DNA from 2 places in the Flavobacterium ginsenosidimutans genome. Region 2 is predicted to be linked to the other one. Evidence: riboswitches for the same ligand, from Rfam matches in the RefSeq annotation. Region 2 holds a riboswitch; the other holds the start of a gene.
The links. Region 2 has a riboswitch for S-adenosylmethionine ahead of V6624_RS07350 (homocysteine S-methyltransferase family protein). Riboswitches for the same ligand answer to the same signal wherever they lie in the genome.

Region 1: another riboswitch for S-adenosylmethionine. It lies ahead of V6624_RS22335 (TlpA disulfide reductase family protein); the one in region 2 lies ahead of V6624_RS07350 (homocysteine S-methyltransferase family protein).

What each region holds. Positions count from the first base shown of each region.
Region 1 covers NZ_CP147988.1:5,216,956-5,221,363, reverse strand. The annotation lists gene V6624_RS22345 (PAS domain S-box protein) at 1-1,739, shown strand, start outside; gene V6624_RS22340 (response regulator) at 1,742-2,191, shown strand; SAM riboswitch class I at 2,413-2,511, shown strand; gene V6624_RS22335 (TlpA disulfide reductase family protein) at 2,756-3,745, shown strand; gene V6624_RS22330 (aminotransferase class V-fold PLP-dependent enzyme) at 3,912-4,408, shown strand, end outside.
Region 2 covers NZ_CP147988.1:1,656,853-1,661,260, forward strand. The annotation lists gene V6624_RS07345 (hypothetical protein) at 211-630, opposite strand; gene V6624_RS07350 (homocysteine S-methyltransferase family protein) at 697-1,701, opposite strand; SAM riboswitch class I at 2,039-2,155, opposite strand; gene V6624_RS07355 (hypothetical protein) at 2,281-3,144, opposite strand; gene V6624_RS07360 (NAD(P)/FAD-dependent oxidoreductase) at 3,278-4,330, opposite strand.

The DNA.
Region 1 (4,408 bases), 2.0 Mb from region 2:
GATTGATTGATGTTTTGCCAGAACTAGAAGGTCAGTACGTTTGGGAACAGCTTTTAAAAGTTTATAATGAAGGAATTCCTTTTGACCAAAGCGAAGTTTTGGTTCCGCATAATCGTACGGGAGAATTAAAAGATTACTACTATAATCTGGCCTATCGTCCGTTGATTGAAGATGGTCAGATAACTGGAATGATACAAGTGGCGGTTGAAGTTACACAGCAAGTTGTAGCGCGCCAAAAAATGGAAGAAAGCGAAAGCCGTTTTAGAGCGCTAGTCAATGCATCATCTGATTTAGTCTATCGAATGGATGCCGATTGGATGATTATGCAAAATCTTGAAGGAGATGGGCGTTTATCTAATTCTGGCGAAAAACGTGTTAATTGGCTGGATAAATTTATTCATCCAAATGATTTAAGAAGAGCAGTAGATCTTATTTCTAAATCTATAATAGAAAAAAGCATTTTCGAAATGGAACACAGAGTGATAAATCCAGACGATTCTATAGGATGGGTTTTTTCTAGAGTAGTTCCAATATTAGACGATCAAGAAAAGATCATTGAATGGTTTGGTGCATCTAGCGATATTACTTCGCAGAAAGAGCTTCAAAATGTAATTACAGAAAGCGAAGAAAAATTTAGGCAGCTCGCAGATTTAGTTCCGCAAATTATTTGGACAGCCAATCCAGACGGTTTTGTTGATTATTATAACAGTCGCTGGTACGAATACACCGGTTATGAAGAACATGAATTTGGAGATTCAAGCTGGATTTCAAAATTGCATCCTGATGATGTTTATTTAGTGTCAAAAGGCTGGCACGAAAGTGTTCATGCAGGTTCTTCTTATCAGCTTGAATTTCGTTTAAGAAATGCAAATACTGGAGGATATCGATGGTTTTTAAGTAAAGCGGTTCCAATCAAAGATAAAGAAGGAATAATCAATAAATGGTTTGGTACCTGCACTGATATTCATGAACAAAAATCAACTACTGAAAAGCTAGAAATTTTGGTAGCCGAACGAACGAAAGAATTACAGCGTTCTAATGACGATTTGCAGCAATTCGCTCATGTTGCTTCGCACGATTTAAAAGAACCGATTAGAAAAATTAAAACATTTGTCAGTCGTCTCGAAGATCATTTGGAAGGACAATTAGACGAATCTGCTTCGAAATTTTTTGATAGAATTCATGTCGCGGCAGATCGTATGTTTAACATGATTGATGGCGTATTGGCCTATTCTAAAATCAATGCCGATTCGCAAAAAGCTACAATTGTCGATTTAAATGAAACCATTAAAAACATAGAAACTGATCTGGAAATCGTGCTTCAAAAAACAGGCGCAAAAATTTATTACCAAGATCTTCCCGTTTTAGAAGGAGCTTCTGTTTTATTATATCAATTGTTTTACAACCTGATTAATAATTCTATTAAATTTGCTAAAGAAGATACCGCTTCGGAAATTATTATTACTGCGAAAGAACAAATTGAAGAGGATAAAAAATTTGCAATTATTACGGTAGAAGATAACGGAATTGGTTTTGATCTTGATCAAACAGGCCGTATATTTGAGACGTTTACACGACTTAATTCTAAAGACCGTTATGAAGGAACTGGCTTAGGATTATCGCTTTGTAAAAAAATAGCGGAACGCCACGGCGGAAGTATTACTGCTTCTGGAGTTCCAAATAAAGGAGCTGTTTTTATTATAACATTGCCATTTGAGCAAAAAGAAAAAGACATTTAAATATGATAAAAAAAATAATTCTATTAGCTGATGACGATAGGGATGACGCAGAAATGTTTTGCGAGGCATTGGCCGATATAGATGAAAATATTATTTGTCATTGCGCAGAAAATGGAAGCGAAGCTTTAAAAATGATAGAGAAACAAAATGAAATTCCTGAAGTTGTTTTTCTAGACTTGAATATGCCTATAATGAACGGCTGGGAATGTTTGAAACAATTAAAATCGGATGAGCGTTATAAAAACATTCCTGTAATTATGATTTCGACTTCTTCGTATAAAAATGATATGGATACCGCTGCAAATCTTGGCGCTGTCTGTTATTTCATAAAACCAACCAATTTTAAAGACTTAAAAGAAGTTCTACGATCTATTACTACAAATCTAGAAAACGGGTTGAAAGAATCGCTTTCTAATCTGGAAACGAACAAATATCTTTATGTTTTTCTTTAAAAAGAAGTGAAATTTATTCTCTGTTTTTGATAAAACGTATGAATTTATTTTATAAAACGAATTATCATTAAAAATATTTTTAGCTTTTAATGCCTTGATTTTATTGATATTGAAGTTGTTTTTCAACTCAATTAAAAATAAAATTCAAAAAAAACAATTTTAAACTTGACTAATTCTGTAGAATTAATATATATTTGTATCACAGAAAATTTATAAAATGATACTTATCCAGAAAGACTGAGGGAATAGGCCCGATGAAGTCTTAGCAACCTGTTGCCGAATAAGGTGCTAAATCCTTCCGTTAAACGGACAGATAAGAAAAGATTTCCTCAAAATCTGAATAAGATCATCAACGTTAAATCTTTATTTTTTTAAAATGAAAGCAGACTTGATATTATACGCCGGTTACGAACTTTTGAATTCAATTTTTGAAGAATATAGTCTTGCCACTTTTCGAATGTGAAAACATAATCTCTCTTAGATCTTCTTTTTAAAATATTATTCGCTAATACTTTTTGGCATTGGCCTGAAACTCTTTTGTCTAATCTTAAAACTAAAAATAAAATGAAAAAAATACTATTAGGTTTTGCCTTGTTTCTTGGAGTTTTTCAAACTCAGGCACAGGAAAGTAATTTACAATTAAAAGGAACAGTTGTCGATACTGTGGCGCAATATGTTTATCTGCAAAAGTTTCACAATAAAATGTTTACAACTATTGATTCGGTAAAAGTAAAAGACGGAAATTTTAGCTTTAAAACAAAAGTAAAAACACCAGAATTATACGGATTGAGCGTAAATACAGCAAGTTCGCCATTGTATATTTTCTTAGAAAAAACACCAATTACGGTTCAATTAAATCCGAAGAAATATTACAGCAATTCGGTTGTAGAAGGTTCGGCTTCTCAAGATTTGTTCGAAACTTATAAAAAGACGAAAGATGTAGAAATCAGCAAATTCATTACAGAACATCCAAATTCTTTGGTTTCTGCATACGTTTTATACAGAAACTGGTCGTATCGATTGTCTCCAGAACAGATTACACAAAATATTGCTTTGCTAGATAAAAGTCTTCAAAGTACCACTTACGTGAAAGAACTTAAAGAACTGGTTACCGTTTTAGACGGATTAGCGATTGGTAAAAAAGCCCCTGATTTTACTGCTAATGATCCTGAAGGAAAACCAGTTCGTCTTTACCAAAATTTAAAAGGCTACACTTTAGTTGATTTTTGGGCTTCATGGTGTGGTCCTTGCCGAAAAGAAAATCCAAATATCGTTGCTGCGTACAAAGAATTTCATGATAAAGGATTCAACATTGTAGCAATTTCATTGGATAAAAAGAAAGAAAATTGGATTAAAGGAATTCAAGATGATAACTTGACATGGACACATGTTTCTGATTTACTTTTCTGGAATAGTGCTGTTGCCAAACTTTATGGAGTAAGAGCTATTCCTGCTAATTATTTAGTGGATTCGAAAGGAATAATTGTTGCAAAAAATCTTCATGGAGAAGAATTGCAATCTACTTTAAAAGCGCTTGTGGAGAATAAAATTTAATAAAGAATGCGCAATCTTGTCATCCTGACGAAGGAAGGATCTCCGCAAGAAGCTCCTCAAAAAAGGCAATCAATCTTTGCGGAACATAGGACGGAGATTCCTCGTTCCTCGGAATGACAAAAATTGAGAAAGAATAAATTTAGTTAATTAAAAAAATGATAAGGAAATGAATGCTATTGAGTCAACAACGAAACCAACAGAATCTGAATGTTACTTTTCTAAATTTAGAGAAAACACAGTAGGAATAGATCATATTTTTGAATCGGTTTATGGAGAACAAAATCTCGTTTATGCAGATTGGGTTGCCAGCGGAAGGTTGTACGTTCCGATTGAAGATATAATGCTTAATAAAATTGGTCCGATGATTGCCAACACGCATTCATTTTCAAGTCAGACAGGAAAAACTTCTACATACGCTTATCAGCATGCAAGGGAAATTATCAAAAAATCGGTTAATGCAAAAGACTCTGATGTTTTGGTGACAACAGGAACTGGAATGACGGCGGCTTTATCAAAATTGCAGCGCATTATTGGTTTGAGAAAAAACCACGAAAATGAACAAGATAAACCTGTAGTTTTTATCACGCACATGGAGCATCATTCCAATCAAGTTTCGTGGTATGAAACCAATGCTGAAGTTGTGATTCTTTCGCCTGACGAAAA
Region 2 (4,408 bases):
AAGTTACTGAGATCCTAAGATGCTAAGGTTCTAAGTTTTTTATTCTATATTTTTTAGGCTTTTAAACCTGTAATCTTTTATTAATTTGGGCGTGCCCCTCCGGGTCGGGCTATCCGTTACAAGTCCTCGCACTTCCTTCGTCAGGCTGTGGGCTTTTCACTTCTATCCCTCACGCACACTCGGTTTCAAAACACGTTTTGTATTTCCTGTTCATTTCCATCTTGATTTTTCTAAATATTTACCCGTCACACCATTATCATATTCATAATATTTAGTTTTAGTAAAACCCGCTTTAACGAGTGATAAAGAATCAGGTTTTACTTCCTCTTCTAAGAAAATTTCATTCTCTTCAGGTTTATTCAAATCGTATTTTACTTTATAAAACTTATTTATCTCTTTATATAAATTACTATGACGTGATCTATTTCCAATTTTTCCTAAAATTTTTCGATCTGTATAAAAATAATATCTTAAAACTTTGTCTTCTCTTGAACCTTCATTTATAGTTACTAATGCAATTGTTTCACCTTTGAAAGATTTTCTATAATCATCTTGCTGAACATTCTTATATACTTCATATATTAGTAAGCCAGCTATCATAAATAAAAAAATAGTCTTCCAATTATTCATTTCGCTTTACAATTATTTTTTGCTTTCCAAGAACAAAATTTTCTTCATTTTTAAACTTCATGAAAATTATTCAATAACAGGCGCCACTCTAGGTTTATAATCCTTCGCAACCTCAGCCATTAATCGAATATGATCTGGAGTTGTTCCGCAGCAACCACCAATTATGTTGATTAAATTATCATCTAAATATTCTTTAATGAAAGCCTGAGTCTGCTCTGGCGTTTCATCGTATTGTCCGAATGCGTTTGGCAATCCCGCGTTTGGATGCGCTGAAACATTAAAACTTGTATTATGCGCTAATGTTTTTAAATACGGTTTCAGCAAATCGGCTCCAAGAGCGCAATTGAATCCTACACTTAATAACGGAATATGCGAAACTGAAATCAAAAACGCTTCAACAGTTTGTCCTGAAAGCGTTCTTCCTGAAGCATCTGTAATTGTTCCTGAAACCATGATTGGAATATCTAGATTGCGTTCTTCTTTTACTTCTTCAATTGCAAAAAGCGCAGCTTTTGCATTTAGTGTATCAAAAATTGTTTCTACTAAAAGCAAATCACAACCGCCATCCATTAAAGCTTCTGCTTGTTGTTTGTACGCAATTCGTAAATCGTCGAATGTTACTGCTCTGTAACCCGGATCGTTTACGTCTGGCGACATACTTGCAGTACGGTTTGTTGGTCCGATTGAACCTGCTACGAAACGAGGTTTTTCTGGATTTTTTGCGGTAAACTCATCGGCAACCTCGCGTGCAAGTTTTGCCGATTCGTAGTTTAACTCGTAAACCAAATCTTCCATGTGATAATCGGCCATACCGATTGTCGTTCCAGAGAAAGTATTGGTTTCTACAATGTCAGCACCAGCTTCGTAATAAGCGGCATGAACATCGCGGATCGCTTGTGGTTGTGTTAGGGATAATAAATCGTTGTTTCCTTTTAAAGGATGTGGGAAATCTTTGAAACGCTCTCCTCTGAAATCTTCTTCTGAGAAATTATAGCGTTGCAACATTGTTCCCATTGCTCCATCAAGGATTAGGATATTTTTTTTTATTGCTTCTTGAATTGTTATTGCCATATTTTTTTGTTTTAGCTGCTAAGACACTAAGGTTCTAAGATGCTAAGTTTTTTTTATTATGATTGTGAAGTTTAAACCTAACAGGTTTTAAAAACCTGTTAGGTTTGCTTCGGATATTTTTTCACATTAATTCCAAAAACACACTATTGCTGGCTCATTAGCCCCGATTGAAGTGGCAATCATTTTGCTTTTTCCTTTAAAAAGCAAAATGATTGCCACGAAAAGCGGGAACTATTGACTGCAAAAATGCGCCAATGATTCGCTCCTGATACAGAATCTGTTTCAGTAAATATTATATGTTATCGAGAAAAGTTTTGAGAAATACGAGTATGTATTTGTGTTATCTATCTTTAATACTGGAAAATGTCGTATAAAGTAGAATTTAGCACCTTCTTTATGATAAAGGGTTGCTAAGGTTTCATCGGGTCTATCCCTCCGCCTTTCGTGATAACTGACAATAATTTTAAGAACAGTGCAAAGGTATGAAATAGGCTTTCGATTTGCAAATGTTTTTTTTCTAAGGTTCTGAGGTTCTAAGTTCCTGAGATGCTAAGTTTATAATTCTTTTAATAAATAATTTTATAAATAGATTGTTCTACTTCTATAATATTCGATTTCAAAAGTTCGTACTTGTTCTAAATAGTAATAGTTTGTAATTAATTTTTCTAAAATTGCTATATTTTCCTTTATTCTATTCCCATCATAAATTTTCGATCCTTTAAACTGATCTTGGGCATATTGTTTTAAAGATTTTAAATACAATTTCTTTTGTTCGATAAAATCTGAATCAAAGTCTTCTTTATATTGGTCTAAAAGAAAAATTGAGTATTCTGCGCAAGCATAGATTCGAAATCCTTGATGATCATAATATAATAATGATTGGCTCCATGAAACATAAATCTCATTTATTGCATTATATAAATCAACTAATTTATCTCTCTGTACCTTATACTTCGAATCTCCGTTTTTTTGTTTAAGATAATAAGCATATAATAGGTAAAATTCATCTTGACCTAGTGGCTCTTTAAAATCTAATTGCTTTACAACTCCATCCTGATTGATATACTTTTTTGGCAAGTAACTTACTGTGTATGCCGCTAATGGACTAGGGACACTTTTGTCGGTAAGCGCAGGAAAAAGCGCTTCAATTTTATTTAGTTCATTTTTTGATTTATCTACCCAATATTCACCTCCCCACTTTCGGCTATCAAAAAATATTACTTTTTCTTTCTCCAATTTTGGATCATCAATTAATAATGGCAAGCAATCTTTAATTAATTCTTTTTCAATTTGTTTTGGAGAGTTTTCATTATTAATAGCTGTAGAATCTTCATTTGATTTTCTAACCACTGAAACTTCAAGCTGTTGGGCATTTGTCTCTTTTTTATTTTTACAAGCAGTCAAAATATTAATAGCTAATATAAATAGAATGATATTTTTCATTGATTATGATTTATATAAAAGAATCGCAAAAGTAAGAAAAATAATATATTTTATTTAAAACAAAAAAGCCCAAACTAAAAGTTTGAGCTTTCTATATAAAAATCTTAGTACCTTAGTGACTTAGTATCTCAGATTAAACTATCGCCTTAACAACTGCTTTTGGCGCTTCTTTACGAGTTCCGTCGAAACCATCTACACCAGAAACTGTTGTATATTTCAATACGTATTTTTTACCTGGATTGATGATTCCGTATGCAGCTTGGCACATTAAAGTTGCTTCGTGGAAACCACAAAGGATTAACTTTAATTTTCCTGGGTATGTATTTACGTCTCCAATAGCGAAGATTCCCGGAATATTAGTTTGGTAATCTAATGCATTGTTTACTTTGATTGCATTTTTCTCGATTTCTAATCCCCAGTCTCCAATTGGACCTAATTTTGGCGTTAATCCGAAAAGTGGAATGAAATAGTCGCATTCGATTTTACGGTGTGCTCCATTTTCTTCGATGTCTAATGACTCAACATGCTCAGCTCCATTGATTCCAATAACTTCTGCTGGTGTAATTAATTTGATTTTTCCAGCTGATTTTAATTCCTGAACTTTTTCTACAGAATCTAAAGCGCCTCTAAATTCATTTCTTCTATGAATTAAAGTTACTTCTGAAGCTACGTTTGCCAAGAAGATACTCCAGTCTAATGCTGAATCTCCTCCTCCTGCAATAACAACTCTTTTATCTCTGAATTTCTCAGGATTTTTGATAAAGTATTTTACTCCTTTATCTTCATAAAACTCGATATCTTCGATAAGTGGTTTACGAGGCTCGAAACTTCCTAATCCTCCAGCGATTGCGATAACTGGCGCGTGGAATTTAGTTCCTTTGTTTGATGTTACAATGAAAGTTCCGTCTTCTTGCTTTTCAACTGTTTCAGCACGTTCTCCTAAAGTAAATCCTGGCTCAAATTGTTTGATTTGCTCCATTAATCCGTCAACTAAATCTCCGGCTAAAACTTCTGGAAAACCTGGAATATCATAAATTGGCTTTTTTGGATATAACTCTGATAGTTGTCCCCCTGGTTGTGGAAGTGCATCTAAAATGTGGCATTTTAATTTTAACAATCCTGCCTCGAATACGGCAAATAAACCTGTTGGTCCTGCTCCAATTATAAGTATATCTGTTTTAATCATTATGTTGTTGTTTATAATCATTCTTAATAACGCAAAGAAACGAATAAATCCTTGTACTTTCAATGATTTTTATCATTA